4 regions of the Mesorhizobium sp. P171375 genome follow, and region 1 is predicted to be linked to each of the others. Evidence: riboswitches for the same ligand, from Rfam matches in the RefSeq annotation. Region 1 holds a riboswitch; each other region holds the start of a gene.

Region 1 (7,722 bases):
TGCAGCTCCGAATAGGGGCCCGGCTCATAGGCGGGAGACAGGATGCCGAAGGCATTTTCCTCGACGATGCGACGGTCCTGGTCGTTGGTCTCGGTCCAGACATGCGTGAGCTCTTCAAGGTTGTAGTCGACACCCTCGACCGCATCCTTGTGCACCAGCCACTTGGTCGTCACCGCGGTTTCAGTGGCGCTGATCGGCAGCACCCGGAAGGTGACCGCATGGTCGATCAGGATGTGGTTCCAGGTCGTCGGATAGTGGTAGTGCATCAAGGTGCCGATGCGATCGGCGGCAACGCTGTCGGAAAGGTTCTTCGTCACCGCGCGCTTTCCCGTCATCGTATAGCTGACGGCATCGCGCAGCAGCGGCGCGCGGGTGGCGCGATACTGTCCGGCCGGATCGATGCGGAACTTGCTCGGCAGGCCCGCAGCCTCGCATTTTGCCCAGTGCGCCAGCATCTCCGGATCGCTGTCGGCGCCCTGCACGCCGGTCACCGTCGGCGCTTCTGGAAATGTCTTGCACAGCTCCGGATGGTTGCCGGCGCAGTGATAGCACTCGCGGTTGTTTTCCCAGACCAGCTTCCAGTTGCCCTTCTCGATGATCGTCGACTCGAAGGCGACCTTGGCTTCGCTCAGCCGGTGCGGCTTGAGGTAGGGCTCGATCATGGCGCGCATCGGCGCGAAGTCTGCAGGTTCTTTCGCCAGGCAGATGAAGATGTAGCCGGCCACACTTTCGCAGGCGACCGGCTTCAGGCCGAACTGGCTCTTGTCGAAACCCTCGGCCATCTGGCGGGCAAACAGCAGTCGGCCATCGAGTTCGTAGGTCCACTGGTGATAGGGGCAGACGAGCTTTGCCGCCGTGCCTTTCTCGGTGTTGCAGACCCGGCTGCCGCGATGGCGGCAGGAATTGTGAAAGGCGTTGATGTTGCCCTTCTGGTCGCGGACCAGCACCACCGGATAGTCGCCGATCTGCACGGTGATATAACTGCCGGGCTTCGGCAGCTCGCAATCATGGCCGATGAACAGCCAGTCGCGATACCAGATCAGCTCCATGTCGAGCTTGAAGTAGTCCGGGTCGGTGTAGAAGGGCTGCTCGAGCGAAAAGCCTTGCTTGCGGCCGTTCAAGAGCCTCAGCATGTCGTTGCGTGCATCCATAGTTCTGTCCTCGTGGTTTAAGGACTGAACTTGGTGGTGATGGAGGAAGGATCGGCCGCATGCCGGCGCGATGCCGGACATGCACTATCCACCTCTTGACCGCCCACCGCGATCAGTCGAGTTCAAGCATCTCGGGCTGGTTTCCGGGCTCTGGAGTTGTCCTTGCGGACCATCGCGACACCTTCCCAGGCTATTGCCCAGTGGTCTCCCGTTGCGACTTCAACTCCACCACCGTTGCGGGGGCAGCGCCGGATTCTGACCGGCTTCCCAATTCTCCGCTGCGTCGTCACGAAGCGGCACCTGAGATGCGATCATCTAATCACGGCAGCGATCGCGACATCGGCATGAAAGCGACATCGTCTCCATGCGGCGCGACACGCACGACAAACGCGGCGGCAGACGATCGTGGGGCTGACGGTGTTGTTTTCGGGGCGGATCGCGGCCCTCGCAAAATCACCTCGAATCAGACTGCCGACTAAGGGAAAACACGTCAACAGTATCGAAAAGTGACTATTAGCAGTTTCTAAAATCGAACCGAACGGTTCGTTTCTGTTGACAATGCGTGCAGGACGGTGTGAACGCTGACGCCCGGACACACTCGGTGAGCCAGACGGCATGGTCACATAAGCCTTTGTATTATTTACACAAAGTTAGATGATAGGCATGCTTATGAAAATTACAAGAGGTGAAATCATGGCCCAGCCGGAACAACTTCGTGATTGGAAACCAGCCTATGGCTTTCCCACATCGGGGCTTGTCCGAACGACGCGAATTGCTCCCACCACACGCCGCTAGACGGACAGCAAAACTGGAGTACTAAAAATGAAAAAGATCATCCTTACTGCCGCCGCCGTTTTGGCCATCACCGGCAGCGCCTTCGCTGGTAGCGACAATTATGGTTCCAATGGTGCGAACCAGCCCGCTGCCGCGGTTGACAGCTCGTATACGGCTTCCATTCAGAAGTCGGCGCCCGCTGACAAGCAGCCCGTCGTTCAGGGCAGCGACCGCAACCTCTTCGGCCGTTAACAGCTGATCCCGATCCAAACAAAAGCGTGGCGGCCTGTCCGCTGCTCTTGGGATCTCGAAGAAATTCAGGAGTATTTAAAATGAAAAAGATCATCCTTACTGCCGCCGCCGTTTTGGCCATCACCGGCAGCGCCTTCGCCGCCAGTGACAACTATGGTTCGAACGGCGCCAACCAGCCTGCGGTTACGTCGACCGATAGTGGCCACACGGCTTCGGTTGCGAAGTCGGATTCGGCTGCTCAGGCCCCCGCACAGGGCGCCGACCGTAACCTCTTCGGTCGCTAACAGACGATCGGGATCTGACCTCAGAGTTTTTCGGACAACGATCCCAGTCGAACATCGAACAAGCCGGAGAGCGGCGGGACTATCGGCCGCTCCGCCACATGATGGAAATTCAGGAGACTTGACATGAAGAAGATTGCTCTTGCTGCCGCTGCGCTTTTGGTTGCCGCCGGCAGTGCTTATGCCCGCAACGACAATGTCGGCGGTAGCGCCGTCGACAACCAGGCGACCGTCAACGTAGACAACACCCGGACGTCGTCGGTACCGAACACCGGTTCGCCGGTCTACAAGCTGTTGAACTCGTCGGGTGACGTGCAGAAGCCCGCCCCGCAAGGCAGCGACCGGAACCTCTTCGGCAACCGCTAACAGCCGAAGTTTGCAAAAAAGAGCGGCGGGCCTAGCCCGCCGCTCTTTTTATGCCGATACGACGCGCCGATCTCAGGCCGCCTTCACTTCCACGGGCTTGAGCGAGAAGGAATGTCCCTCGGCGTCAAATATGTGCAGGTCGCCGGCATCCGCAGTCAGCCGCAGCTTCGCCCCGCGCTTGACCTCGACATTGCCGGGCAGCTTGGTCACCAGCGGCAGGTCGGCGCGGCCGATGTCGACATAGACCAGCTGGACCTCGCCGAGCTGCTCGACATAGTCCACCACGCCTTCGAAAAGATACTCAGTGCCGGTGGCGGCCGACAGATCTTCCGGCCGCACGCCGAAGCTGACCGCCGCGCCCTTGGCGGACGCCGGCGTCGCAATCGGCACCGTCGCCTTGCGGCCGCCGACATGGCTGACGATGGTCGGATCGCCGGTCTTGTCGATTGTCGCCGGCAAGATATTCATGGCCGGCGAGCCGATGAACTGGGCGACGAACAGATTGCCGGGCTTCTTGTAGAGGTCCATCGGCGTGCCGACCTGTTCGATATGGCCGTCCTTCAGCACCACGATGCGGTCGGCCAGCGTCATCGCCTCGACCTGATCATGGGTGACGTAGATCATCGTTGTAGCCGGCATCGATTCCTTGAGCTTGGCGATCTCGATGCGGGTGGCGACGCGCAGCGCCGCGTCGAGGTTCGACAGCGGCTCGTCGAACAGAAACACTTTCGGATTGCGCACGATGGCGCGGCCGATGGCGACGCGCTGGCGCTGGCCGCCCGACATCGCCTTGGGCAGACGGTCGAGATATTTGGTCAGCTGCAGGATCTCGGCTGCCTGCCGTACCCGTTTGTCGATCTCGGCCTTGCTTTCCTTGCCGATCTTCATCGAGAACGCCATGTTGTCGTAGACGGTCATGTGCGGATAGAGCGCGTAGGACTGGAACACCATGGCGATGCCGCGCTTCGAAGGCGGCACATCGTTCACCACCTCGCCGGCGATCTTCAGCTCGCCGGAGGTGATCTCCTCAAGCCCGGCGATGGACCGCAGCAAGGTCGACTTGCCGCAGCCCGACGGACCGACGAAGACGATGAACTCGCCCGACTTTATGTCGAGGTCGATGCCATGGAGAATGTGCAGATTACCGTATGATTTCTTCACCTGTCTCAGCGTGACATCGGCCATGATTTCCTCCCAGTGATTTCCCTAGAGAACCCAGATTTCCTCAAGAAATTCCGTTTCGTCAAAACTTAGTCGATACGCCCGAACCAGGCGCCGTAGCCGCCGAGGCGGATGGAGCCTGTGCCGGATTGTGCCGAAAAACCGTGTCCGTTCAAGGGTTTTAGCGCCTGGCCGCCGAGATCGACTTCGGCCGGCCTGCTGCCCAGATTGAAGACGCAGACGATCTGCTCATTGCCCTCGCGGCGGGTGAAGGCGACGGTATCGCCCTCGCTCTCGATGAACTCGATGTCGCCTTTGGCCAGCGCCGGATGCTGGCGGCGGAAGCCGAGAAAGCGCCGGTAGTGCTCGAGCAGCGAGGCGGTGTCGCCCTGCTGCACGTTGACCGCTTGCGACAAATGCTTGCCCGGCACCGGCAGCCAGGGCTTGGCCGTCGAGAAGCCGGCATTGCTGGCGGTGGCATCCCACACCATCGGCGTGCGGCAGCCGTCGCGGCCCTTGAATTCGGGCCAGAAGCGGATGCCGTAGGGGTCCTGCAGATCCTCGAACTTAAGCTCGGCTTCGCCCAGCCCAAGCTCCTCGCCCTGATAGAGGCAGACCGAACCGCGCAGCGACATCAGCAGCGCCGAGATCACCTTGAGATAGGCCGCCGGATCGGCCTCATCGGCGGCCCAGCGCGAAGCCGGACGCATCACGTCATGGTTGGAGAAGGCCCAGCATGACCAGCCGTCGCTGGCGACCTTTCCGAAGGCTTCCAGCACCTGGCGCACCTTGGCGGCGCTGATCTTTTCGGGCGCCAGGAAGTCGAATGAATAGCACATATGGACGCGCTTGCCGCCGGCCGTGTAGGCGGCCACCACTTCCAGCCCACGCTGCGAATCGCCGACTTCGCCGACGGCGGCGGTCGCCGGATATTCGTCGAGCAGCGCCCGGAACCGTTCGAGGAAGGCAAGGTTCTCCGGCCGGCTCTTGTCGTAGAGATGGTCCTGGTAGTTGTACGGATTGACAGCGGGTGCGGTCTGGTCGTTGCGCTCTTCCGGCGGCAGCGGCGGGTTGTTCTCCAGCCCCTGGCTGTGGAAGTAGAAATTGATGGTGTCGAGGCGAAAGCCGTCGACGCCGCGCTCCAGCCAGAAGCGGGTGACGTCGAGCAGCGCGTCCTGGACTTCCAGATTGTGGAAGTTGAGGTCCGGCTGCTCGGACAGGAAATTATGCAGATAATACTGCTGGCGGCTTGTGTCCCACTGCCAGGCCGAGCCGCCGAAGATCGACAGCCAGTTGTTGGGCGGCGTGCCGTCCGCCCGGGCGTCGGCCCAGACATACCAGTCGGCCTTCGGGTTAGCCCGATTGGCGCGGCTTTCCTTGAACCATGGATGGATGTCGGCCGTGTGCGACAACACTTCGTCGATCATCACCTTGAGACCGAGGTGATGGGCTTCCGCCACCAGCGCGTCGAAATCGGCGAGCGTGCCGAACATCGGATCGACGTCGCAATAGTCCGAGACATCGTAGCCGAAATCCTTCATCGGCGACTTGAAGAAGGGCGAAATCCAGATGGCATCGACACCCAGCGAGGCGATGTAGGGCAACCTGCGGATGATGCCCTTGAGGTCGCCTATGCCGTCGCCATCGGAGTCCTGGTAGGAGCGCGGATAGATCTGGTAGATCACCGCGCCCCGCCACCAGTCGCGATCGACGGCGAGATCGGGTTTCGAGGTCGCCTTCAAAGCGGATTGCATCAGTCTCAACCTCCTTTGACCGAGCCGGCCAGCAGCCCGCGGACGAAATAGCGCTGTAGCGAGAAGAACACGATCAGCGGCACGATGATGGTGACGAAGGCCGATGTCGTCAGGATCTCCCAGTCGCCGCCGCGCGAACCGAGCAGCGCATTGAGCTTGGCGGTCAGCACGATCTGATCGCCCTCGGTACCGAGGAAAACCATCGCCACCAACAAATCGTTCCAAACCCACAGGAACTGGAATATGGCGAAGGAGGCCAGCACCGGGAACGACAGCGGTAGCACGATCTTGACGAAGATCTCGAAATCGCTGGCGCCGTCGATGCGCGCCGATTCCATGATCTCGCGCGGCAGGCCGGCAATATAGCTGCGCAGGAGATAGATGGCGAAGGGCAGGCCGAAGCCGGTATGCGCCAGCCAGATGCCGAGATAGGTTTTCGACGGCACGCCGAAGAAAGTGCCGACGCCGTTGTAGAGTTTGAGCAACGGGATCAGCGACATCTGCAGCGGCACGACCAACAGGCCGATGATGACGGCGATCAGCAGCGCGCGGCCGGGAAAGCGCATCCAGGCCAGCGCATAGGCGGCGAAGGCCGCGATCAGGATCGGGATGACGGTCGCCGGAATGGTGACGGTCAGCGAGTTCATGAACGAGCGGCCGATGCCTTCGGAAAACAGCACCGTGTTGTAATTGTCGGTGGTGAATTTCGGCGGCGCCGACGAGGCATAATAGACGCGCTGGCCGCGGTCGCCCTCAAAGGCTTTCGGCGACGACATGACGAACGTGCCGTCGGCATTGAGCTGCAAGGTCACGCCATCGCCGAGATCGGCAGTCGTGCCGGCCGGATATTGCGTCGGTGCCGCCGACTTGACGCCGAAGGCGCTGATGTTGCGGGCGGCAGCGTCGCCGAAGATGTTGCCGGCAAGCACGAATTTCCCGTCCTTCTCAACCTGCGCCGAGGCAGGCGGCAACCGGCCGGCTTCTGTCTGGGTGGAGCTGGAGAACGAGTTCCACCAGCCCGAGGCGATGATCTGGTCCTTATCGCGCAGCGAGGAGACCAGGATGCCGAGCGTCGGCACGGTCCAGATGGCGACGAAAATGAGCACGGCGATGTGGACGCCGAAGCGGCTGGCAAAAGATTTTCCGGTCGCGACGACCATCTCAATGTCCTCCCGTCTCTTTGTTCGCCTGGCGGATGTTCCAGACCATGATCGGGATGACCGCGATCATGATGATGATGGCGATGGTGGCGCCGCGGCCGAAATCACCGCCGCCGCGGAACATCCAGTCGAACATCAGATTGGCCAGCACCTGGCTGTTCCATTGGCCGTTGGTCATGGTCAGCACGATGTCGAAAACTTTCAGCACCAGGATGGTGATCGTCGTCCAGACCACGGCAATGGTGCCCCAGATCTGCGGCACCATGATCTTCCAGAAAATCTGGAACGGATTGGCGCCGTCGATGACCGCGGCTTCGAGCGTCTCCTCGGGGATGCCGCGCAGCGCCGAAGACAGGATGACCATGGCAAAGCCGGTCTGGATCCAGATCAGGATGATCATCAGGAAGAAATTGTTCCAGAACGGCAGCGATATCCAGACCTGCGGCTGGCCGCCGAAATACTGGATGATGGCGTTGAGCAGGCCGATCTGCGTCTGGCCCTCGCCGCGATATTCGTAGATGAACTTCCAGATCACGCTGGCGCCGACGAAGGAGATCGCCAGCGGCAGGAAGATCAGGCTCTTGGCGATCGTGCCCCACCAGATCTTGTCGGTGAGCACGGCGATGATCAGCCCGAGGAAGGTACACGCCGCCGGCACCACCGCCAGCCAGATGATGTTGTTCAGGATCGAGTTGCGGAACTCACGGTCGCCGAACGCCCATTCATAATTGGCGAAGCCGACAAAGTGCTGACCGCCGCGATCGAGGAAGGACAGCCAGAGCGTCGCCACCACCGGATAGATCAGATAGACGGTAAGGATGAT
Region 2 (7,722 bases), 4.0 Mb from region 1:
ATCAACTGGCTCGGCGAGATCGTCGAGCGAGGCGGAGGTCGTGGTGAGTATGTGCATTGCGGCTCGTGGTTTGGGTCAGCCGGCGAGTATACGCTCGATCGCCGGGCGGTTCAGCCCCTTGAGGCCAATGACGACGAGGCGCGAGCGGCGGTCGTCCTCGGCCGTCCAGGCGCGGTCATAGTAATGGTTGACGCGCGGGCCGACGGCCTGCAGCAAAAGCCGCATCGGCTTGCCGCCGACATCGACGAAGCCTTTCACGCGCAGCACATTCTCTTCTTCGGCAATGGTGGTGACGCGCTTTGCCAGTTCGTCGGGATTGGCGATCGAGGGAATGTCGACGATGAAGGTGTCGAAGTCGTCGTGCTCGTGGTCGAAAGCGCCGTCATGATGCGACTTGCGGTTCTCGATATCGTCCTCGACGGCGAGACCGAGGCCGAGCAGGACGGAAGGATCGACCTTGCCATGCGCCGTCGGTACGATTTTTACCGCACGCGCGGAGTGCTCGCCAATGATGGCGTTGGCGCGGGCCGAGCCGGCTGAATCCATCAGGTCGCTCTTCGACAGGATGATCAGGTCGGCGCAGGCGATCTGGTCCTCGAAGACTTCCTCGACTGGATCGTCGTGATCGAGCGTCTCATCCTGAACACGCTGTGCCTGCAGGGCGTCCATGTCGTTGGCGACACGTCCCTCAGCCAGTGCCGGGCCGTCGACCACGGCGATGACGCCGTCGACCGTCACCCGGCTCTTCACGCTCGGCCACTGGAAAGCCTGGACCAGCGGCTTGGGCAAAGCCAGGCCCGAGGTCTCGATCAGGATGTGGTCGACCTTCGGCGTCAGCGCCAGGATCTGGTCGAGGGCCGGCACGAAATCGTCGGCGACGGTGCAGCAGATGCAGCCATTGGCCAGCTCAACGATGTTTTCCTCGGGGCAGGTGTCGATGCCGCATCCCTTGAGAATCTCGCCGTCGATGCCGATGTCGCCGAACTCGTTGACGATGATGGCAATGCGCTTGCCGCCGGCATTTTCCAGGAGATGGCGGACCAGTGTCGTCTTGCCGGCGCCGAGAAAGCCGGTGACGACGGTGCAGGGAACACGAGAGAGATTGCCGGCCGGATTTGGAGCGTTCATGGTCAGTCCTTCAACATGTCGAGGGGTGGGATGCGGGCAACGAGGCCGCGCTTGAGGCTATCGGGCCGGCCGCGCCAGGGGATGAGGCCGTCCGTCGAGGTGGCGAAGAGCTTGGCGCCGGTGACGAGATCGGCGCCGCTGGTCGTGGTCAGGTCGCCGAAGACATAGCTCCAGCAGCCATCGCGCAGGATCGCGGCGCTGAGTCGGCGCTTGCAATTGCCGAGGCATTCGACGGTGCGGACACGGATGTCGCCGGCAGCGGCGCGGCGCGTGTCCTCAGCCAGCAATTCGCAAGCGCGGGGATGGGCGTCTGAGCCGGTCTCGTCGCGGCAGGAGGCGCAGACGATGACAGTGACGCCGACCAAGGCGTCGCCATCGGCGGGCGAAATACCCGCTGTGCCAGCCGAAAAACTGCTGTTCTGGTCCAAAAACCGGGCTCCTTGCCCGGAAACCCGCCAGGCGATCGGATTCTTCTGTCGCAGACGGCAGGTCTCCTGGCTCGCGGGTCATCGCCTTGGTAGCCGCCTTCCCGGTGTTACCCAGTGGCTTTCGGCCTTGGCTCGTCGCTTACAGTTGCGGGGACAGCCGCGGATTTGGGATTTTGTCCCGCACCGCATTCCCTCTTGGCCCCAGCCGTTGCGGGCAGGGGACCGTCTGCAGCGGATTTAGGCTTTTGCGGGCAGCACTGTCAACGCACGGCTACGACATGGCAATGTCGGCCAAAGGCTGTCCCAAATCGCCGGCCGGCGTCACTTCGATGCGCTCGAGGCCAAGCCAGCCCTGCATCTGCTTCAATTCCTCGAAGAGTTGTGCGGCGGTCTCAGGTGGCGCTTTGGGTTCGGCATAAGCCGCGTGGACGCGCAGCACGCTGGCGGGACGGTCGGCTTTGAGGTCGACGCGCCCCACGATCCGGTCGCCGAGCAGGAACGGCAGCACGTAATAGCCGTATTGCCGCTTTTCGGCGGGGGTGTAGATCTCGATGCGGTAGTGGAAATCGAACAGACGCTCGCTGCGCGAACGCTCGAAGACGACGGGGTCGAACGGTGCCAGCAAGGCACGGGCTTCGATTTTTCGCGGCAGGCGGGCGTCCTTGTGGAGGTAAGCCGGCTTGTCCCAGCCTTCGACGCGCACCGGCAAAAGCTCGCCCGTCTCGACCAACTCCTCCAGCCGGCCCTTCATGTCGGCCGGCGACAGGCGGAAATAGTCGCGCAAATCGCCAGATGTCGCGATGCCGTGGGCGCGGGCGGAAATACGCAGCAACTCGCGGTGCGCATCCTTGGCGGCCGGCACCGGCAGATCGAGGATCGCCTGAGGCAGCACGCGCTCGGGCAGGTCGTAGAAGCGCTCGAAGCCGCGACGGTGGGCCGTGGTGATACGGCCGGCCCAGAACAGCCACTCGAAGGCATGCTTGGCATGGCTCCAGCCCCACCAGCCGCCCGAGCCCTTCTGGCCTTCGAGCGCCGAAGCGGCGATCGGACCGCGCTCGGCGACCGCGCGGTAGATCTCTTCGATATAGGCGGCGTGCTCGCGGCCCCATTTGGCGAGGCCGAGATACATTTCGTCGCCGCTCTCGGCACGCTGCATGCGCCAGCGCATCAGCGGCCAGGTCTCGACCGGCAGGAACGAGGCCTCATGCGCCCAATATTCGAACACCGTGCGCTTGCGGGTGACCGCGGCATTGTCGAGGAGGGCGAGCGGGTAGGGGCCAAGGCGCGAATAGAGCGGCATATAGTGGGCGCGCACCACGGCGCTGACGGAATCGATCTGCAGCAGGCCGGTGCGCGAGAGCACCCGGGCGAGGTGGCGGCGATCGGGTGTGCCGCCCGGGCGGGGGTCGGTAAAACCCTGCGCGGCCAGTGCGATCCGCCTGGCGGTAGCGAGCGATATTTTGTCCTTCATCAAGATGCCTTTGCCCTGGTCCTGTTCGCGCATTTTTAGCCGGTGATTCCGACCATGCTAGCAGGCGAATGGCGGGAGACATGTCAGGAGACAAAAGTGGAGTAAAAGGTGAAGGAAATCAAACAGGAGCGGATCGGACCAGTTTTTCCGGACCTGCCGTCCAGCACTGCGTTTTGAACAAGGTTTGACTTGCTTCGCCGAAAGCCCTGCGCTAACCCTCGCCGCGTTGCAGCATAGGCACCTAAAACGGTTCAGCGGTTAAACTGTCACGCTTCCGCATTAGGGTTGGTTGCTGTAATCAAAGTGGATTGGCCGCCAACGGAAAGCCCCGCAGCATGAACGCACTGCTCAGTTCGTACCTGCCCATCGTCCTCTTCATCGCCGTGGCGGCGGTCGTCGGCCTGGCGCTTATCATAGCGCCGTTCCTGGTGGCCTACCGCAGTCCCGACCCGGAAAAGCTTTCCGCTTATGAGTGCGGCTTCAACTCTTTCGACGATGCCCGCATGAAATTCGACATCCGCTTCTACCTGGTGTCGATCCTGTTCATCATCTTCGACCTGGAAGTGGCCTTCCTGTTCCCGTGGGCGGTGTCGTTCTCGAAGATCGGCATGCTCGGTTTCTGGTCGATGATGGTGTTTTTGGCGGTGCTGACCATCGGCTTCGCCTATGAATGGAAAAAAGGAGCGCTGGAATGGGATTGAACGACAGTTCCGGTACGCTCGTCGCACCGAAGCCCAAGGGCCTGATCGACCCCAATACCGGACGTCCGGTCGGTTCTGACGACCCGTTCTTCCTCGAGATCAACAATGAACTCGCCGACAAGGGGTTTCTGGTCACCTCGACCGAGGCGCTGATCACCTGGGCGCGCAGCGGCTCGCTGATGTTCATGACCTTCGGCCTGGCCTGCTGCGCTGTCGAGATGATCCACACCTCGATGCCGCGCTACGATTCGGAGCGGTTCGGTGTTGCGCCGCGCGCCTCGCCGCGCCAATCCGACATCATGATCGTCGCGGGAACGCTGACCAACAAGATGGCCCCGGCTTTGCGCAAGGTCTACGACCAGATGCCGGAGCCGCGCTACGTCATCTCGATGGGCTCCTGCGCCAATGGCGGCGGCTACTACCACTATTCCTATTCGGTGGTGCGCGGCTGCGACCGCATCGTGCCGGTCGACATCTATGTCCCCGGCTGCCCGCCGAGCGCCGAAGCGCTGCTCTACGGCATTCTTCTCTTGCAGAAGAAGATTCGCCGCACCGGCACGATCGAACGGTAAATCCATGGCCGCATCCCTTAGCGAACTGTCGACCTATCTCGGCGAAAAGCTGCCGGGTCGCGTCACCGATGCGGTGTTCGCCTATGGCGAACTGACGATCTCGGTCGAGCCCGGCGACCTGATCGACGTGGCGACCTTCCTGCGCGACGATCCACGCTGCCAGTTCATCTCGATCATCGATGTCTGCGGCGCCGACTATCCGTCACGGATCAAGCGCTTCGATGTCGTCTATCACCTGTTGTCGCCGAAGCAGAATTTGCGCATCCGCATCAAGGTTCAGGCCGACGAAGAGACGCTGGTGCCCTCGCTGACATCAGTCTATCCCGGCGCCGACTGGTTCGAGCGCGAGACCTACGATCTCTATGGCGTCCTGTTCTCCGGCCATCCGGACCTGCGCCGCATCCTCACGGATTACGGCTTCGAGGGTCACCCGCTGCGCAAGGATTTCCCGCTGACCGGTTTCGTCGAAGTCCGCTACGACGACGAGGCCAAGCGCGTGATCTACGAGCCGGTGGAATTGAAGCAGGAATTCCGCAATTTCGATTTTCTTTCCCCGTGGGAAGGCACCGACTACGTGCTGCCTGGGGACGAAAAAGCCAAGACGAATTGAGGCGCCAGAATGGCCGAAACCTCCGTCCGCAATTTTAACATTAACTTTGGACCTCAACACCCTGCGGCGCATGGTGTTTTGAGGTTGGTGCTTGAGTTGGACGGTGAGGTCGTGGATCGCGTCGATCCGCATATCGGCCTGCTGCATCGCGGCACCGAAAAGCTGATCGAGCACAAGACTTATCTGCAGGCGGTGCCTTATCTCGACCGGCTCGACTATTGCGCGCCGATGAACCAGGAGCATGCTTTCGCACTCGCCGCCGAGCGGCTGCTCGGCATCGCAGTGCCGAAGCGCGGGCAGCTCATCCGCGTGCTCTATTGCGAGATCGGCCGCATCATGTCGCACATCCTCAATGTGACGACGCAGGCGCTCGACATCGGTGCGCTGACGCCGCCGCTGTGGGGTTTCGTCGAACGTGAAAAGCTGATGGTGTTTTATGAGCGCGCCTCCGGCTCGCGCATGCATGCCGCCTATTTCCGCCCCGGCGGCGTGCACCAGGACCTGCCGGCCAAGCTGGTCGAGGACATCGGCAAGTGGATCGATCCGTTCCTGAAGTCGCTCGACGATCTCGACAAGCTGCTTACCGGCAACCGCATCTTCAAGCAGCGCAATGTCGATATAGGTACGGTGTCGCTGGCCGATGCCTGGGCATGGGGTTTTTCCGGCGTCATGGTGCGCGGTTCGGGCGCTGCTTGGGACCTGCGCAAGTCGCAGCCCTATGAATGCTATTCCGAGATGGATTTCGACATCCCGATCGGCAAGAACGGCGACTGCTACGACCGTTATCTGGTGCGCATGGAAGAAATGCGCCAGTCGGCCAAGATCATGCGCCAGTGCGTCGATCTGTTGCTCGGCAGGGAAAGCACCGGCCCGGTGTCGAACCTCGACGGCAAGGTGGTGCCGCCCAAGCGCCAGGCGATGAAGCGCTCGATGGAAGCGCTGATCCATCATTTCAAGCTCTACACCGAGGGCTATCGCGTGCCGGCCGGCGAGGTCTATGCCGCCGTCGAGGCGCCGAAAGGCGAGTTCGGCGTCTATCTCGTCTCGGACGGTACCAACAAGCCGTACCGCTGCAAGCTGCGCGCGCCGGGCTTCGCGCATCTGCAGGCCATGGACTTCCTCTGCCGCGGCCACATGCTGGCCGACGTCACCGCCGTTCTTGGCTCCCTCGACATCGTGTTTGGTGAGGTCGATCGCTAAATGTCAGTCCGCCGTCTCGCAGAAGCCAGCGTCCAGCCAGCCTCCTTCGCCTTCAACCGGGCGAATGCGGCGGTGGCCAAGCAATGGATCAAGAAATATCCGAAGGGTCGCGAGCAGTCGGCGATCATTCCCTTGCTGATGATCGCGCAGGAGCAGGAAGGCTGGGTCACCAAGGCGGCGATCGAGACGATTTCCGATATGCTCGGCATGCCGCGCATCCGTGGGCTCGAGGTCGCGACCTTCTACACGCAGTACCAGCTCAATCCGGTCGGCACACGCGCGCATATTCAGGTCTGCGGCACCACGCCCTGCATGTTGCGCGGCTCGGAAGCGCTGATGGATGTATGCCGCTCCAAAATCCACCACGATCAGTTCCACACCAACGACAAGGGCACGCTGTCGTGGGAGGAGGTCGAGTGCCTCGGCGCCTGCGTCAACGCGCCGATGGTCATGGTCTTCAAGGACACGTTCGAGGACCTGACGCCGGAACGGCTGGCCGAAATCATCGATCTCTACGATGCGGGCAAGGGTGCCACGGTTCCCACGGGACCGCAGAATGGTCGAACCGGCTCGGAGCCGGCCCCCGGCCTGACGACGCTGAAGAGCGAAAAGGCGATCCTCAAGGCGACGCGCGACAAGGAAGCCAAAGCGGCGACCAAGGCTGCAAGAACGGCGCCAGCCGTGGTTGCGCCGGCCGCTACGGTTTCGCAGGCGCCTGCCGCAGCGCCGGTTGCTCCGTCCAAGGCCGGCAAGCCAAAGACCGATGCTCCAGAGACCAGTCCGGCTCTGAAGTCGCCATCGCCGGTCAAGGTCGCGCCCGAGGTGGAAAAAGCAGCGAGCGTTGCCGCGCCGTTGCATTCGGCTGCCAATGCCAATCTGGCTGCCCCGGAAGTCGAGGAGGTCTCGAAACAGCGTAGCGGCCCCAGGAACAAAGCCGAGCCGGCGACTGCCTTCAAGGCGCCGGAAGTCAAGATTCCAGCCGCCAGGCCGGCAAAACCGTCGCTCAAAGACAAGAACCGTCCCGCTGGCATCGACAGGCCGGTCGCGGTCGATGATCTCAAGCTGATCTCAGGCGTCGGTCCGAAGATCGAGGGCATCCTGCACACTCTGGGCATCTTCACCTTCGCGCAGGTCGCTTCGTGGAAGAAGGCCGAGCGCGACTGGATGGACGGCTATCTCGCCTTCAGTGGCCGCATCGACCGCGACGACTGGGTCGGCCAAGCCAAGGCGCTCGCCAAGGGCGGCGTCGCCGAATACATCCACGTCTTCGGCAAGAAGCCGGTCTGAGGGACGAAACATGCTTCAGGATCAAGACCGCATCTTCAACAACATCTACGGCCTCTTCGACAAGTCGCTGGCCGGCGCCATGGCGCGCGGCGCTTGGGACAACACGCCCGGCATCATCGCCAAGGGGCGCGAATGGATCGTCAACGAAATGAAGGCGTCGGGCCTGCGCGGCCGTGGCGGCGCCGGCTTCCCGACCGGGCTGAAATGGTCGTTCATGCCCAAGCAGAGCGACGGAAGGCCGAGCTATCTCGTTGTTAATGCCGACGAATCCGAGCCCGGCACGTGCAAGGACCGCGACATATTGCGCAACGATCCGCACACGCTG
Region 3 (7,722 bases), 3.9 Mb from region 1:
CGGCGCGGCCGCACCAGGCTGTTTCGCCCTTCGGACCGGCATCTGATCCGCCAGATCATGCGCGGAAAACGGCTCGGCTTCTCGATCAACGAGATCCGCGAAATCATCCAGATGTACAAGGAGCCGCCCGGCGAGGTCGGTCAACTCAACCTGATGATCAAGCGCATCGAGGAAAAGCGCGAGGATTTGCGCCAGAAGCGGCGCGACCTTGAGGAGACGCTGGCGGAGCTCGACCAGGCGGAGGAGTCTTGTGTCGAGCGGTTGGTGGAACTGGGGGTTAATACCTGAGGGTCGCTGCGCAGGCTATTGGTTCAAACTTCCGAAGGTCGGTGCTGCCCCTCATCCCCCTGCCGGGACCTTCTCCCCGTATAGTGACGGGGAGAAGGGGCTGAACGAGGCGCCGGCGCTTTTCTGCAACGCAGACAATTGGCGAAACCTTCAGCCAAAGGGCCCTTTCTCCCCGTCACTATACGGGGAGAAATGTCCGGCAGGACAATGAGGGGCAGCGCTAACGTTCGCTGAATTATCAATCCGAACTCGAGCGATCGCCTTTGGTCCGCGAGCTGCTCCGTCTCAGATCCAGCGCCTGACTCGCTTGGCGTAGTCGCGGTACTTCTTGCCGAATTTGGCGGCCAGAACTTTTTCCTCTTTTTCGATCGCGACCTTTTGGGTGGCGAAGGCTGCGATCAGGGCCAGCGGCAGGAACCATACGATCCCTGAAACGAAGGCGACGCCGATGAGCATCAGCGTGTTGGCGAGATACATCGGGTTGCGGGTGACGCCGAACGGGCCTGACGTCACCAGATGCTCCGGCACGCCATTGGGATTCATCGTGGTCCTGGCGCGCATCATGGCGCGGATGGCGGTGAACCAGAGCGCGGCGACGGCAAACAGCACCACAAAGCCGGCCGCGAACAGGAGGTCGCCGAGGAGGTCGCCGATCCAGGGCAGGGGATAGAAGAGGCCAAGCACGATGCTGATGGCGATGGCGGCGCAGTAGATCAGCGGCGGCCAGGGAATCAGCCCTGATTTCGATGGCCCAGCTTTTGCCGGCAGCTTGTCGGTCATTGTTGCCCTCCCTGCGTCATCGGGCTCTCCTCCGTCTTGGCGGTGCAGATGCCGGCGAGGTCGCTCAGATGCGCCTTGAACTCCGGTGTCTGGTCGCCATTGTAGAGCCGGTCGAATGCTGCCTCGCTCTGCAGCGTGTCCAGCATGCACACACAATAGCTGGCGCAGAACTCCGTGTCGCGCTGCTGTTCGCAGGATACCTGGCATTCCTTGAGGAAGACCACTTCCCTTGTCTCGACCGGCGCCGGCGAGATTTGCGAGAACAGCCAGACACAGCCGAACAGCAGCGGCTGGTGGATCAGGTAGAACGCCAGGCTGTGGCGGCCGATGAAGGTGAACGGCTTGGCCCAGCTTCCAGGCGTCAGCGTCGCCAGCCGCGCCAGAACGCCGGTGGTGGAGGCTAGTTTTGCCGTGGCGATACCGACAAGCACGGCGCCGAACCAGGGAAACAGCGGCACATAGTCGTTGGAGCGCGGGTTGATTGCCGACAGGCCGACCCACCATAACACCGGATGATCGAAGGCTTCGGATCGGAGATAGAGGGGTGCTGCGATCACCACTGCCGCCACGACCAGCGTCAAAAATGACGGCAGCCGCAGGAACAGAAGGCCAAGCAGGCTGGCCAGCGCTATCTCATGCAGGATGCCGAAGAAGATGAAGCTGCCCGGCGTGACGAAGTATGTGACCGCAGATATGGCGGCGGCCGCCACGGCGACCATGGCAAAGCGTTTCCAGAAACTGTTCCAGCGGATCTGCCTGCCATGGGCGAGAAACAGGCTGACGCCGACCAGGAACAGGAAGGTCGAAGCGATGCAGCGCGCATAGATCTTCCACCAGCCGACGGCGGTAAGGCCGGGATCGGTGTAGTGGAAATTTTCGAGATCCCAGGTGAAGTGGTAGCTGGCCATGGCGATCAACGCGATGCCGCGTAGGACGTCGATGGCGACGATGCGCTTCGGTTGATCCGGAACAGGTGCGATCGGCGTTTGGATGCTCATGGTCTCGTAATCTGATTCAGCCCCTGAAGACGACTATCACGGTTGCACCGGACAAAAGAAGGCCGTGCGCGCTCGCATCGCTCGCGTCGCGGCTGCATGAGGCGGCGCTTTAGGTCAGAGCCGGAAAGGCTTTGGCCGAATTCGCTTTTTGCCGCCACTGGTTTATTCGGTGGTGCTGGCGTTTTTCGGCCTGGGCTCGGTTTTCGTCACGCTCGGCCTGCAGGCCGCGGCCTGCGGCTTTCGTCACCTGGCGCTATCTGCCGAAGTCGCTTTGATCAGAGCGCTGCGTGGCGCTCGCGCACCCAGTTGTGGAAGCGATGCAGATCGTATTCCTCAGGCATCAGCACGCCCGCTTGGTGGCGCATCGAGCGCAGGCCTTTCTGGTTGACCTCGCAGATCGCTGCATCCTCCTCCAGCACCTGGGTGCCGAAGGCGACGACATTGTCGATGTCGGTCTCAGCGAGCGCCTCCGGCGCGAACAGCCATTCCGCGGTGAGTTCGGTCTGCTCGGGGCCGAGCGGTGTGAGCCGTACGGTCCTGACATAGTCGACATGGCCGACGATGAACATCGACGGCAGGCTGGTGGCATAGGTCTGGCCGGCTGCACGCTCGGCCAGCGTCAGGCCGGAGAAGACCGGGCCATGGACATGGCCGTCGCGCGACCAGGTCTCGGCGCCGGCGCGCAAGCCGCCGGAAAACTCCGGCGCGTCATTGTCGGCATGGCGGACCCAGTCGGGGTCGTCGTGCCGGCTCATCAGGCCGCGGCCGTAGATCGGCACTAGCCGCGACAGGTCCTTGTGGACGCCAGGGCAGTGCAGGCACTCGTTGAAGTTCTCCCAAAAGATCTTCCAGTTGCAATTCATCACCTTGCGCAGGACATGGCCTGATACCAGCGTTTCCAGCGGCCAGTTGCCGAGGTTGCCGGAAGCCGGATCGAAGGATGACGCAGCCGTACCGTCGACGCTTTCAGCAAGGTTGATGAAGACAAAGCCGCGCCAGACCGACAGCGCCACCCGATAGAGCGGATGATCGGCCTTGTCGAAACCGTCGGGCAGCGATTTCGAGGGAACGCGCACGAGATCGCCGCGCAGCGAATAGGACCAGGCGTGGTAGGGGCACGTGATCAGCCGCGCCTTCAGCCGGCCCTCGCTCTCCTGGCAAAGCTGCGAGCCGCGATGCCGGCAAGTGTTGTGGAAGGCGCGCAGTTCGCCGGTGTCGTCGCGTAGCACGACAATTTCCTGCGTGCCGACACGAAATGTCCTGAACGCCAAAGGCTGGGCAAGGTCAGCCTCGCGGCAGACGAGCAGCCAGTTTTTGTACCAGATGGCGTCGAGATCGCGCTGGTAGGCGCCGGCGTCCCAATAGGCCGAGGACGCCAGCGTCGGCTCGGCCTTCGTCAGGCCGTTATAGGGGTCGCGCTGGCTCGGGCTGGGTTGCATGGCTGGCTTCCTCCGGTATACGCCAGCCGACACCCCGGCAAATCGTTTGTCAATCAGGGTGCGGCATTGCCGGTTTGGGGCGCGGCGCATAATCATATCGGCACATTGGGGGGTGGAAATTGGCCGCACGACAGATGTCGCTTACGCCGGAGCTGGTCGCGCGCTGCTGGCGCGAGATCAGGGACCCCGGGCCGGATCCGGACTCGATGCATTTGGATGACAGCGACTATGATTCGCTGCTGGATGAATTGCAGGCCGAGCTTCCGGACACCGAGCCGATGTGGCTGTTCGGCTATGGCTCGCTGATCTGGAAACCGGAAATTGATTATGTCGAGGACCGTGTCGCCCTGGCGCGCGGCTGGCACCGCTCCTTTTGCATGAACATGACGCGCTGGCGGGGCACCAAGGAAAGCCCCGGCCTGATGATGGCACTCGACAGCGGCGGACAGTGCAAAGGCGTTGCCTTCCGGCTGGCCGACGACAACAGGCGCCAGCAACTGGGCCGGCTGTTCCGACGCGAAGTCACGCTGAAGCCGACAAGCTACCGGCCGCGCATGCTGAAGCTTGCAAGCGAGGCCGGTCCGCTCAGGGCGCTGGCTTTCGTCATCAATCGCAACGGCCTGACCTATTCCGGTCCGCTCGACGAGGCGAAGGTCGTCGAGCGGCTGGCCACATCCTGCGGGCACTGGGGGTCGGGCGCCGACTATCTCTACAACACGGTGAAGAATCTGGAGGAGCGCGGCATTCACGACCGCCATCTGTGGCGGCTGCAGCGGCTGGTTGCCGAGCGGATCACCGCCTTGAACCCGTAACGCCGCATGGCGCATTCGCGCTGTTGGCCGGCGGAATTTGGTTTGCCGGATGCGGCTGTTTCAGCCTATAGTCACGCATGTCGTCGGTTCCGTTAGGGACCAAGAGGGAATGCGGTGAGGGCTGACTTGTTGCCCAATGCCGTGGCTGCCCCCGCAACTGTGTGCGGTAGTCCTCTCCAAGCCACTGAGGATTTTTCTTCGGGAAGGTGGGGAAGGGCGCTGATCCGCGAGCCAGGAGACCTGCCGGCGACAGGGAACTGACTTCGATGCCCTCGGGTGGAGGGCGAAAGGACAAGATATGAATACCGCTTCCGTCTCCCTCGGCGCTTCCGTCTCCTCGCAGTCGCGCTTCATGCAGCTCGTGCTTAGCGCGTTTCTGGGCATTTTCGTCATCGGCGTTGTCGGCTTCTCGCATATCGATGCGGTCCACAATGCCGCGCACGACTATCGCCATTCGATGGCGTTTCCCTGCCACTGACGAGGACCTGACATCATGAATCTGTTTCGCAACGTCGTGTTCGTCGCGGCGATCGCCGGGCTCGTGGCCGGCGTCGTTCTCGCGTGCATGCAGGCCTATGCCACCGTGCCGCTCATCCTGAAGGCGGAAGTCTTCGAACAGGCCGGCGGTGGCCATCAACATGAGCATGCCGCAGCGCCCGCCGCCAACGCTACGGACACCAATGCCATGAGCAGCGCAGCACCCGCACCGGCTGAAGCAGCCGCACCGGCGGAGGACGAAGGCTGGGCACCGGCCGACGGCTTCGAGCGCTTCGCCTTCAGCGTGCTGGCCAATATCGTCACCGGCATCGGTTTCGCGCTGGTCCTGGTGGCGGTTTCCGAATTCGCCGGCGGCATCGGCAACTGGCGCCAGGGCGTGTTCTGGGGTCTGGCCGGCTTTGCCGTGTTCACGCTGGCGCCGGGCCTCGGCCTGCCGCCGGAACTGCCGGCGATGCCGGCGGCCGACCTCACCCAGCGCCAGATCTGGTGGTGGGCAACGGTGGCGGCGACCGCGGCCGGTCTCGGCCTGATCGCCTTCCGCAAATCGCTGCCGCTGGCGATCCTGGCCGTGGCCCTGATCGTGGCGCCGCATATTGTCGGCGCGCCGCAGCCGGACAGCTTCGAGACGCCGATCCCCGAAGGCCTGCATCACCAGTTCGTGGTGGCGGTGACAGTAACCAATCTGGTGTTCTGGCTGGTGCTCGGCGCCGTTATCGGCGTGGTGCGCGGGCGCTTCACCGGCACCGCGACCAGCCTGCGCGACAGCTTTGCCTGATCGCAGTTTGACCTTCATCATCGGCGGTGCGCGCTCCGGCAAGAGCGCGCACGCCGAAACCCTGGTGACGGCGTTGCCGCCGTCATGGGCCTATATCGCCACCGCTGAAGCCTATGACGATGAGATGCGTGCGCGCATTGCGCTGCATCGGTCGCGACGCGGCGAGGGCTGGACGACCATCGATGCGCCGCTCGATCTTGCCGGCGCGCTCGAGGCCTTGCCCGACAACCAGCCGGTGCTCGTCGATTGCCTGACGCTGTGGCTGACCAATCATATGCTGGCCGATCATGATCTCGAGGCGCAATGCCGGCGGTTGGCCGATGTGCTTTCGCAGCCGCGCGGACTGTGGTTCGTTGTCTCAAACGAAGTCGGACAAGGCATCGTGCCGGACAATGCGCTGGCACGCCGGTTCCGCGATGCCGCCGGCCGGCTCAACCAGCAGGTCGCGGCAATTGCCGATACGGTGCTATTGATGGTGGCCGGGCTGCCACTCAAGGTGAAATGATGACCGACATCGACGCAACAGACGAGGAACGCCACCGCGCCAAGATGGCCAAGCGCAAGGCGGTGCAGGACGCCGAGGTTGCCGAAAAGACGGTCGAGAAGGGACTGCTCATCGTCAACACCGGACCCGGCAAGGGCAAAACCACAGCTGCCTTCGGCCTGGCGCTGCGCATGCTCGGCTATGGCAAGCGCGTCGGCGTCGTGCAGTTCATCAAGGGCAAATGGCACACCGGCGAAAAGGATGGCTTCGCCGCGTTCGGCGACCGCGTCGTCTGGCACACGATGGGCGAAGGTTTCACCTGGGAAACGCAGGATCTGAAGCGCGACATCGCTGCGGCAGAAGCGGCCTGGGCCAAGGCACAGGAACTGATCGCCGATCCGTCGATCAGCCTTGTGGTGCTCGACGAACTGAACATTGCGCTGCGCTACGACTATCTCGATCTCGACAAGGTCGTGGCGGCCCTAAAGGCCCGGCGCGGAGGCCTGCATGTCGTCGTCACCGGCCGCAACGCCAAGCCGGCGCTGGTCGAGGCAGCGGATCTTGTCACGGAAATGAGCGTGACCAAGCATCATTTTTCTGCGGGCGTGAAAGCGCAGCAGGGGATCGAGTTTTAGGGGTTTATCCTTCCGCCTTGTGCGGTTTCTTACCCTCCCCCCTTGTGGGGAGGTCGATCCGCGAAGCGGATCGGGGTGGGGGTTCTCGTAGGGCACTGTCCCCCACTCCGGCGCTTCGCGCCGACCCTCCCCAAGGGGGAGGGTGAAGGAAGGGGAGGGTGAAGCTCTCAGAACGTCATCGCGATCAGCGCCGCCGAGAGCAACCCGAACAGCGCGATCAGCAGATAGTCGGCGACCTGGTAGAGTTTCAACGCCCGCCTGATGTCCAGGCTCTCCGCCTCGCGACGGCCGCCTTCGCCCATGAACGCATCCTCGACGACAACGCCGCCGTAGCTGCGCGGTCCCGCCAATGCCAGGCCGAGCGCGCCGGCCATCGCCGCCTCCGGCCAACCGGCATTGGGCGAGCGGTGCTTTTTGGCGTCGCGCCGCACCGCTTCCCAGGCGTTGCGGGGATCGGCGCCGTCGACAAGAAAGGCCGCGGCAACGATCAGCAGTGCGGCCAGCCGGGAGGCCGGCAGGTTGATCCAGTCGTCGAAGCGTGCCGCTGCCCGGCCGAAGGCCTCGTGGCGCGGCGTGCGATGGCCGATCATCGAATCGGCGGTGTTGGCGGCTTTGTAGGCGACGCCGCCGGCCAAGCCGCAGACGCCGGTCCAGAAGGCGGGTGCGACGATGCCGTCGGAAAAATTCTCGGCCAGGCTTTCGATCGCGGCGCGGCTGACGCCGGCGTGGTCGAGCTTTTCCGGATCGCGGCCGACAATGCGGGCGACCGCAATGCGGCCGAGCGCCAGCCCGCCGGTGTCCAGCGCGTCGGCCACCGCTTCGACATGTTCGGTGAGGCTCTTTTGCGACAGCAGCGACGAGGCCAGAATTGCCGTGATGATCATCCCGGCAGGAAAGAGCTGCCAGAGCAGGATTTGCACCGCGAAGGCGATCAGCGCAGGCACCAGCACGATCACCAGCAGCGCCTGCATGCCGCGGCGACGACGCTGCGCGTCGGAATCAGTGTCGCGGTT
Region 4 (7,722 bases), 720 kb from region 1:
GTCCAGCCTTATTCCGGCTCGCCGGCCAACCAGGCTGTCTATCGTGCGCTTTTGAGTCCCGGTGACAAAGTCATGGGCTTGCCCCTTCCGGAAGGGGGCCATCTGACTCATGGTTGGGCCATCAACTTTTCCGGAACTGACTATCAACGCGTGCCCTATGGACTAGATGAAAAGACACAGCAGATTGACTATGACCGCTTGCGCGAGATAGCCAAGCGGGAACGGCCGCGGCTCATTTGGGTCGGCGGAACTGCTTACCCGCGTGTCTTTGACTACGCGGCAATGGCAGAAATTGCCCTGGAAGCGAACTCCTATCTCGTAGCCGACATTGCGCACATCAGCGGCCTGATTGCCGCGGGAGCGCACCCGAATCCCGTGGGCCATTGCGACGTGGTCAGCAGCACGTCCCACAAGTCGATCCGCGGTCCCCGCGGTGGCTTCATTTTGTCAAGGAACGAAGATCGCTATCAGGCCCTCTATCATACAAAGAGCAAATACAATCTCGCCAGACGAATAGACCGGGCGGTCTTCCCTCACCTGCAAGGCGGACCTCACATGAATGCCATCGCTGCGCTAGCGGTTGCCTTGCACGAAGCCGCGAACCCGTCCTTCCGAAGCTACGGCCAACAGACGGTCAAGAATGCCAAGGCTCTGGCACATGCACTGCTTGAGCGAGGTTATGACCTGGTGACCGGGGGGACGGACAATCACATGCTGATCCTTGATCTTCGCGATCGGCCACTATCGGGCAAGGCCTATGCCGAGCGACTAGCAAAGGCAGGAATCATCACAAACTTTAATATGGTGCCTGGCGACCCGCGGCATCCGGCGGTCACAAGCGGAATTCGCCTGGGCGCGCCAGCAGTGACGTCAATGGGCATGCGCGATGTGGAAATGGTGCAGATTGCTGGCTTCATTGACTCCGTCCTCCAGCGGCCAGACGACGAAGATCTCCATGCCTGCGTGCGAAGAGACGTTGCCGACTTGTGCGCTGCGTTCGAGGTCCCGGGCATCTGCGACAAGTAAGGTGGGCCAAGCAAAATGCCCATACCACATCCAACACGCGAAGCGAGGTATTCATGGCTAGGCAGTTCGTGTTCTCTTCCGAATCGGTTGGCGCGGGGCACCCGGATAAGTTGGCCGACAACATCTCGGATGCCATCCTCGATGCCATCCTCCGCACAGATCCCGAGGCGCGCGTCGCCTGTGAAGCGTTGGTAAAATCAGGGATAGTCGTTCTGGCTGGCGAGATTACCAGCGATGCCCAGGTGGATTACAGCCAAGTTGCGCGCGATACGATTCTCGACATTGGCTACGACGACGAGGCCGTCGGCTTTGACGGCCGGCGTTGCTCCGTCGTTCATGCCCTCACCGAGCAGTCGCCCGACATCAGCCAAGGCGTTGACGAGGGAAGAGGGCAAGACCTCCAGCAGGGAGCGGGAGATCAGGGCCTCATGTTCGGCTACGCATGCCGCGAAACCGATACACTGATGCCTTTGCCGATCCAGCTCGCTCATCGCTTGACGAAACGGCAGGCGTATGTCCGGAAGACACAACAGCTTGGCTGGTTGCGTCCTGACATGAAATCCCAAGTCTCAGTGCGGTATGAGGGGTTGCGCCCGGTCGCGCTGGATACCATCGTCGTGTCGACGCAACATGACGAGCAGGTCTCGCAAGAGACTGTCCGCGAGGGCGTCATTGAGGAAATCATAAAGCCTGTCCTGCCGACCCACCTGGAGACGGAAGGCATCAGAATTCTGGTCAACCCGACGGGGCGGTTCGTAGTCGGCGGGCCGCGCGGCGACTGCGGTCTCACTGGACGCAAGATCATCGTCGATTCCTATGGCGGGATGGGTCGTCATGGCGGCGGCGCCTTCTCGGGCAAGGACCCGTCCAAGGTTGACCGCTCGGCTGCCTATGCAGCCCGCTATGTCGCAAAGAACATCGTCGCTAGCGGACTTGCGGACGTGTGCGAGGTGCAGCTTGCTTACGCAATCGGCGTGGCCAGTCCGGTTTCCGTCATGGTCAACACGTTCGGGACAGCCAGGGTTGAGGAAAGCAGGATCGAGCGCCTCATTCTTGAGTTGTTCGATCTCAGACCGAAAGGCATTATCAAGATGCTTGATCTCTTACGCCCTATATACCGCAATACAGCGACCTATGGCCATTTCGGCCGTGAAGAGCCTGATTTCACCTGGGAGAAGACAGACAGGGCGGACGAATTGCGTCGCGAGGCAGGACTCGCCGCCCCGTGAGAGCCGCCGGCGAACGGATTGGCAAGCGGAAAGCCCATTTCCACCGGGCAGACCCGCGCCTGGCAGGCGTGGCGAGAAGCCGGCTCGGGTTTTTTGGCGGAGACATTGATGCCGGATTATGACGTGCTTTGCATCGGCAATGCCATTGTCGACATCATCGCCCAGTGCGACGAGGCATTCCTCGAGATCAACGGCATCATCAAGGGCGCGATGAACCTGATCGACACGCGCCGCGCCGAACTGCTCTACAGCCGCATGGGGCCGGCGATCGAGGCCTCGGGCGGCAGCGCCGGCAACACGGCGGCCGGCGTCGCCAGCTTCGGCGGCCGCGCCGCCTTCTTCGGCAAGGTGTCGAACGATCCGCTCGGCGAAATCTACGCCCATGACATCCATGCCCAGGGCGTTGCCTTCGACACCAGGCCGCTTGAGGGACAGCCGCCGACGGCGCGCTCGATGATATTCGTCACCCCCGATGGCGAGCGTTCGATGAACACCTATCTCGGCGCCTGCGTCGAACTCGGCCCGGAAGACGTCGAGGCCGACAAGGCATCCGGCGCCAAGGTTACCTATTTCGAGGGCTATCTGTGGGATCCGCCGCGCGCCAAGGAGGCGATCCGGCAGACGGCGAAGCTCGCACACGAGGCCGGGCGCGAAGTGTCGATGACGTTGTCGGATTCGTTCTGCGTCGACCGCTACCGGGACGAGTTCCTCGAGCTGATGCGCTCGGGCACTGTCGACATCGTCTTTGCCAACAGCCACGAGATCAAGTCGCTCTACCAGACAAAATCCTTCGACGAGGCGCTGGCTCAGATCCGCAAGGACTGCAAGATTGCCGCCGTCACCCGTTCCGAAAAAGGCTCGGTGATCGTGCGCGGCGACGAGACCGTGGTCATCGAGGCGACCGCCATCAAGGAGTTGGTCGACACCACCGGCGCCGGCGACCTCTACGCCGCCGGTTTCCTGCATGGCTACACGCAGGGCCGCAACCTCAAGACCTGCGGCGACCTTGGCTCGCTGGCGGCCGGCCTGGTGATCCAGCAGATCGGCCCAAGGCCAAGGCAGAATTTGCGCCGCGAGGCGGAAGGGGCTGGGTTGCTGTAGATGCGCCGGCAACTAACCAGCCGCCCTACTGACGCGATGACCGCAGTGGCGGAACTGTGTCAAAGCTCGCTGATAGCGACAGCCATTCGCTTCGGAGAACTGACCCATGCTGCTGCCGTGAAGCTCGCTGGAGGAGCGGTGCAAGGCGTGCTTGCCATGACGGCATTCACCGTCATCCAGATCGTCACCAGCATTTTCCAGAAGCTCAGCTTGGGGAAGGCCAGTAAGGTTCCTGAGGTAACGGAGAACTCGCGGCGTCCGTCGGACTGACTTGCGATCACGTCCCACGATGCCGAATGCGGGGAGCAGACTGAATATTTCACAATGCTAGACAAAGGCGTAAAAGCGCGATCACATAACGACATAAACATTTCGTTATGCGTCATTGACAAAAGAGCGAACTGCTGTGATTGTCTGCGTGTCGTGGTTCTCGCGTGCGGCGCTGCCGCAGCGGAGCTAAGAGGGAAGCCGGTGCGATGCCGGCGCTGCCCCCGCAACTGTTAGCGGCGAGCCAACACACGTCACTGAGGCGAATACCCTCAGGAAGACGGGTAGAGGCTATGACCCCGCGAGCCAGGAGACCTGCCACGCGAATTACGTCCACGGGCGGGGTGTCTCGGTGGCCGCTGCAACCCGGCGTTGATGCCGGCCTGCTAGCGCCTTCCTTGTCACCGACGCCCCAATCATCGGGGTATGACATGACTGTCTCTCAGCAAATTCCTGTAGCAACGCTCGGCGTGCCGCGCTTCGGTCGTCGGCGAGAACTGAAATTCGCGCTTGAAAGCTACTGGTCCGGAACATCTTCCGCTGGCGACCTTCTCACGACGTCGAAGGCGCTCCGTGCCGCTAGCTGGGAAGAGCAGCGCGATCGCGGCGTGTCGAAAATCCCGTCGAACGACTTCTCGCTTTACGACCATGTGCTCGACACCGCAGCCATGGTCGGGGCCGTTCCATCCCGTTACGGCTGGAATAGCGGCGAGGTCCCACTTGACATCTACTTCGCAATGGCGCGCGGCTACCAGGGTCAGACGCAGGATTGTGGACACGCTGGTTACCAGGAGGAGGCTCATGGACCTGGTGTAACCGCGATGGAAATGACCAAGTGGTTTGACACCAACTACCACTACATTGTGCCGGAACTCGATGATGATCAGACGTTCGCCCTCTCGTCATCGAAGCCGGTCGATTACTTCCTCGAGGCTAAAGCTCTCGGCATTCACACACGCCCAGTCATCCTTGGACCCATCACCTTCCTCAAGCTGGCGAAATCGCCTGCCGAGGGGTTCGGTCCCATCGCGCTCCTACCGCGGCTGCTGCCGGTTTACGAGCAGCTTCTGGAGAGGCTGAAGCTGTCGGGAGCCGACTGGGTGCAGATCGATGAGCCAGCGCTTGTCCTCGATCTGAACCCGAACGAACGAGCTGCGTTCGAATTCGCCTATGGCCAGCTGTCGAAAGCCGCGCCCGAGCTGAAGATCATGCTGGCTACGTATTTCGGGTCGCTGGGAGACAATCTCGAAACCGCGATTTCTCTGCCCCTGGCCGGCCTGCATATTGATCTCGTGCGCGCTCCCGAGCAGCTGGAAACGGTGGCTCGGCTCGCTCCGAAGGATCTGGTGCTCTCGCTTGGCTTGATCGATGGCCGCAACGTCTGGCGTGCGAACCTGCCCGCCATTCTCGACCGCATCAAAGCGATCGTCGCCGGCTGGCCCTTGGACCGCGTCGAGATCGCGCCTTCTTGCTCGATGCTGCATGTGCCGATTGATCTGCGCATGGAGACGGAACTCGACGCGGACATCAGGTCGTGGCTCGCCTTCGCGGCCCAGAAGACCGACGAGCTGGTCTTGCTGGCCCGGGCCCTGTCCCAAGGCAGGGATGCGGTGGCAGGCGCGTTGAAAGCGTCTGCCGAGGCTGCCGCCACGCGCGTGACATCCACGAGGATCCATGACCCGCTTGTTCAGGGGCGGATCGCTAGCATTGAGGACAGCGCGAAGCGACGAGAGAGCGCTTTTGGCGAGCGCTCCAGAGTCCAGGCCGGCTCACTCGGGCTGCCGCCGTTCCCGACGACGACCATCGGGTCCTTCCCGCAGACGCCGCAGGTACGCAAGGCGCGGGCCGCTCATGCGAAGGGCCAGCTGAGCTATGTCGACTATGAGACGTTCCTGAAGAAGGAGATCGAGGCTGCAATTCGCTGGCAGGAAGAGATCGGGCTGGACGTGCTGGTGCATGGTGAGTTCGAGCGAAACGACATGGTACAGCATTTCGGCGAGCAGTTGTCCGGCTTCGCGCTCACCCAGCATGCCTGGGTACAAAGCTATGGGTCGCGCTACGTGCGTCCCCCCATCATTTTCGGCGACGTATCGAGGCGCAATCCGATGACAGTGCGCTGGTGGCAATTCGCCCAGTCGCTTACGGAAAAGCCCGTGAAGGGAATGCTCACAGGCCCAGTCACCATTCTCAACTGGTCTTTTGTTCGCGACGACGTACCCCGCTCCGAAGCCTGCCGCCAGATCGCGCTCGCCATCCGCGACGAAGTGACGGATCTCGAAAGATCCGGCGCAAGGATGGTCCAGATCGATGAGGCCGCGTTTCGCGAAGGATTGCCACTGCGCCAATCTGACTGGAAAGTCTATCTCGACTGGGCTGTCGAATGTTTCCGGATCGCTTCAACGGGTGTAAAGGACGCGACTCAAATTCATACCCACATGTGCTATTCGGAGTTCAACGAGATCATTCACGCGATCGCTGGAATGGATGCGGATGTCATTTCGATTGAGACGTCGCGCTCGAAGATGGAACTGTTGGACGCCTTCACGAGCTCCAAATATCCGAACGAAATCGGTCCTGGCGTCTATGATATTCACTCACCACGCGTCCCGGAAGTCGGCGAGATTTCGGACTTAGTCATGCTTGCCCGCGAGCGACTGTCCGACGGCCAACTGTGGATAAACCCGGACTGTGGCCTCAAAACACGCAAATGGGAGGAGGTCCGCCCTGCCCTCATTAACATGGTCGCTGCAGCACGCGCGCTCCGGCAGAAAGTGCAGGCGTGAGGCTTCTCTTCCTCACCGTGTGGGGAGTTGCCGGCTGGCGGATGTCGGCCGGGAATATGCCAAACCGATCACACTCTTGGAAATGAGCCACTCGGCGCAAATGTGCAATTTCCCTACGGCACGTGTCTTAATCCCGCAGAAATATAAATGTGGCACTACGCTATAATATCGGTTCCTTGGGGACATACAGGCCCCGCGCCTCGAACAAATCGGACACGCGTCGTTTCTCAAAGTAGACTGCTTGGCGCGTTCGCTCAGGCAGCGACAATATATGGTGCTGCGTCTGTCCGCCCCCAGTTGATCGCGCAGACTACGGGCGAGGTGGCAGGATCCGGGTATCGCTAGCGTCCCGCCAATTCGGAGATGGACGTCGCAATTCGTGTCGCCAAGTAAAAATCGCCAATCATTTTCGATTGCGAGTCCGCAGCCAGTTGGCCCTTATTTTCCTGAGATCTGCGTTACAGGCCGGGGCGTTGTCGCCGTTTCTGAGGGTAAGATGGGATAGGCGACGTCAGGTGCCTCTCCGGTCAGCGAGTTGAGGAAGGCAACAAGCAGGTCAACTTCTTCGTCCGCCAGTACTACGCCGAGCTGGGTGGTCCCCATAATGGCGACGGCCTGTTTCAGATCCCAAACCTTGCCCGTATGAAAGTATGGCGCGGTGAGTGCAACGTTGCGCAGCGGCGCCACGCGGAAGACATAGGAATCGTCGGCTGCATTGGTGACCTCAAATCGGCCCTTGTCTTTGTCCGGCAGGACTTCGGCGCTGGGCCGTTCCACGAGGCCGAATGGGTAATAGGCTTGCCCACCAACGTTGATGCCGGCATGGCAGGACGAGCAGCCTTTGTCCATGAAAAGCACCAGGCCCTGTTTCTGTTCGGAAGTCATGGCAACCTCATCACCATTCAGGAAGCTGTCGAACGGGGCAGGTGTGACCAGTGTCGCCTCGAAGGCTTCGATCGCCTTGGCGAAGTTGTCGAAGGTGACCCGATCGGCTTCAGCCGGAAAAGCTGCATCGAACCACTCGACATATTGCGGCATGGACTGGAGAGTGGCGATGAGTTGGCCCGGTGTATTGGCCATTTCGATCCCGGCTTGGACCGGTCCCTTCGCCTGAGCCTTCAGGTCTTCGGCACGACCATCCCAGAACTGGGCGATGTTGAAGACAGCGTTCAGTACAGTCGGCGCGTTGCGCTGTCCCTTCTGCCAACCATGGCCAATCGAGGTTTCGTGATTGTCGTCGCCGCCGGTGGCCAGGTTGTGGCATGAATTGCACGACAAGACGCCTGACGCCGAGACGCGTGGATCGAAGAACAGTG

Evidence for each region. Region 1 has a riboswitch for cobalamin ahead of ACYHH6_RS06850 (aromatic ring-hydroxylating oxygenase subunit alpha). Riboswitches for the same ligand answer to the same signal wherever they lie in the genome.
Region 2: another riboswitch for cobalamin. It lies ahead of ACYHH6_RS26380 (DUF1636 family protein); the one in region 1 lies ahead of ACYHH6_RS06850 (aromatic ring-hydroxylating oxygenase subunit alpha).
Region 3: another riboswitch for cobalamin. It lies ahead of ACYHH6_RS25640 (CbtB domain-containing protein); the one in region 1 lies ahead of ACYHH6_RS06850 (aromatic ring-hydroxylating oxygenase subunit alpha).
Region 4: another riboswitch for cobalamin. It lies ahead of metE (5-methyltetrahydropteroyltriglutamate--homocysteine S-methyltransferase); the one in region 1 lies ahead of ACYHH6_RS06850 (aromatic ring-hydroxylating oxygenase subunit alpha).

Annotation. Positions count from the first base shown of each region.
Region 1 is NZ_JBYNWF010000001.1:1,376,498-1,384,219, reverse strand. It holds gene ACYHH6_RS06850 (aromatic ring-hydroxylating oxygenase subunit alpha) at 1-1,151, opposite strand, end outside; cobalamin riboswitch at 1,269-1,470, opposite strand; gene ACYHH6_RS06845 (DUF680 domain-containing protein) at 1,974-2,177, shown strand; gene ACYHH6_RS06840 (DUF680 domain-containing protein) at 2,258-2,461, shown strand; gene ACYHH6_RS06835 (DUF680 domain-containing protein) at 2,585-2,824, shown strand; gene ACYHH6_RS06830 (ABC transporter ATP-binding protein) at 2,897-4,009, opposite strand; gene bglA (beta-galactosidase BglA) at 4,075-5,739, opposite strand; gene ACYHH6_RS06820 (carbohydrate ABC transporter permease) at 5,745-6,899, opposite strand; gene ACYHH6_RS06815 (carbohydrate ABC transporter permease) at 6,901-7,722, opposite strand, start outside.
Region 2 is NZ_JBYNWF010000001.1:5,391,761-5,399,482, reverse strand. It holds gene ACYHH6_RS26390 (cobaltochelatase subunit CobN) at 1-57, opposite strand, end outside; gene cobW (cobalamin biosynthesis protein CobW) at 76-1,128, opposite strand; gene ACYHH6_RS26380 (DUF1636 family protein) at 1,131-1,556, opposite strand; cobalamin riboswitch at 1,596-1,798, opposite strand; gene ACYHH6_RS26375 (winged helix-turn-helix domain-containing protein) at 1,828-3,027, opposite strand; gene ACYHH6_RS26370 (NADH-quinone oxidoreductase subunit A) at 3,363-3,728, shown strand; gene ACYHH6_RS26365 (NuoB/complex I 20 kDa subunit family protein) at 3,719-4,300, shown strand; gene ACYHH6_RS26360 (NADH-quinone oxidoreductase subunit C) at 4,305-4,910, shown strand; gene ACYHH6_RS26355 (NADH-quinone oxidoreductase subunit D) at 4,920-6,110, shown strand; gene ACYHH6_RS26350 (NADH-quinone oxidoreductase subunit E) at 6,111-7,397, shown strand; gene nuoF (NADH-quinone oxidoreductase subunit NuoF) at 7,408-7,722, shown strand, end outside.
Region 3 is NZ_JBYNWF010000001.1:5,257,379-5,265,100, reverse strand. It holds gene ACYHH6_RS25665 (MerR family transcriptional regulator) at 1-288, shown strand, start outside; gene ACYHH6_RS25660 (methyltransferase family protein) at 574-1,068, opposite strand; gene ACYHH6_RS25655 (acetyltransferase domain-containing protein) at 1,065-2,066, opposite strand; gene ACYHH6_RS25650 (aromatic ring-hydroxylating oxygenase subunit alpha) at 2,342-3,505, opposite strand; gene ACYHH6_RS25645 (gamma-glutamylcyclotransferase) at 3,625-4,317, shown strand; cobalamin riboswitch at 4,385-4,579, shown strand; gene ACYHH6_RS25640 (CbtB domain-containing protein) at 4,616-4,795, shown strand; gene ACYHH6_RS25635 (CbtA family protein) at 4,811-5,590, shown strand; gene cobU (bifunctional adenosylcobinamide kinase/adenosylcobinamide-phosphate guanylyltransferase) at 5,583-6,095, shown strand; gene cobO (cob(I)yrinic acid a,c-diamide adenosyltransferase) at 6,095-6,709, shown strand; gene cbiB (adenosylcobinamide-phosphate synthase CbiB) at 6,877-7,722, opposite strand, start outside.
Region 4 is NZ_JBYNWF010000001.1:2,100,181-2,107,902, reverse strand. It holds gene ACYHH6_RS10085 (serine hydroxymethyltransferase) at 1-1,026, shown strand, start outside; gene metK (methionine adenosyltransferase) at 1,080-2,255, shown strand; gene ACYHH6_RS10075 (adenosine kinase) at 2,364-3,356, shown strand; gene ACYHH6_RS10070 (hypothetical protein) at 3,357-3,626, shown strand; cobalamin riboswitch at 3,764-3,960, shown strand; gene metE (5-methyltetrahydropteroyltriglutamate--homocysteine S-methyltransferase) at 4,055-6,406, shown strand; gene ACYHH6_RS10060 (cytochrome-c peroxidase) at 6,845-7,722, opposite strand, start outside.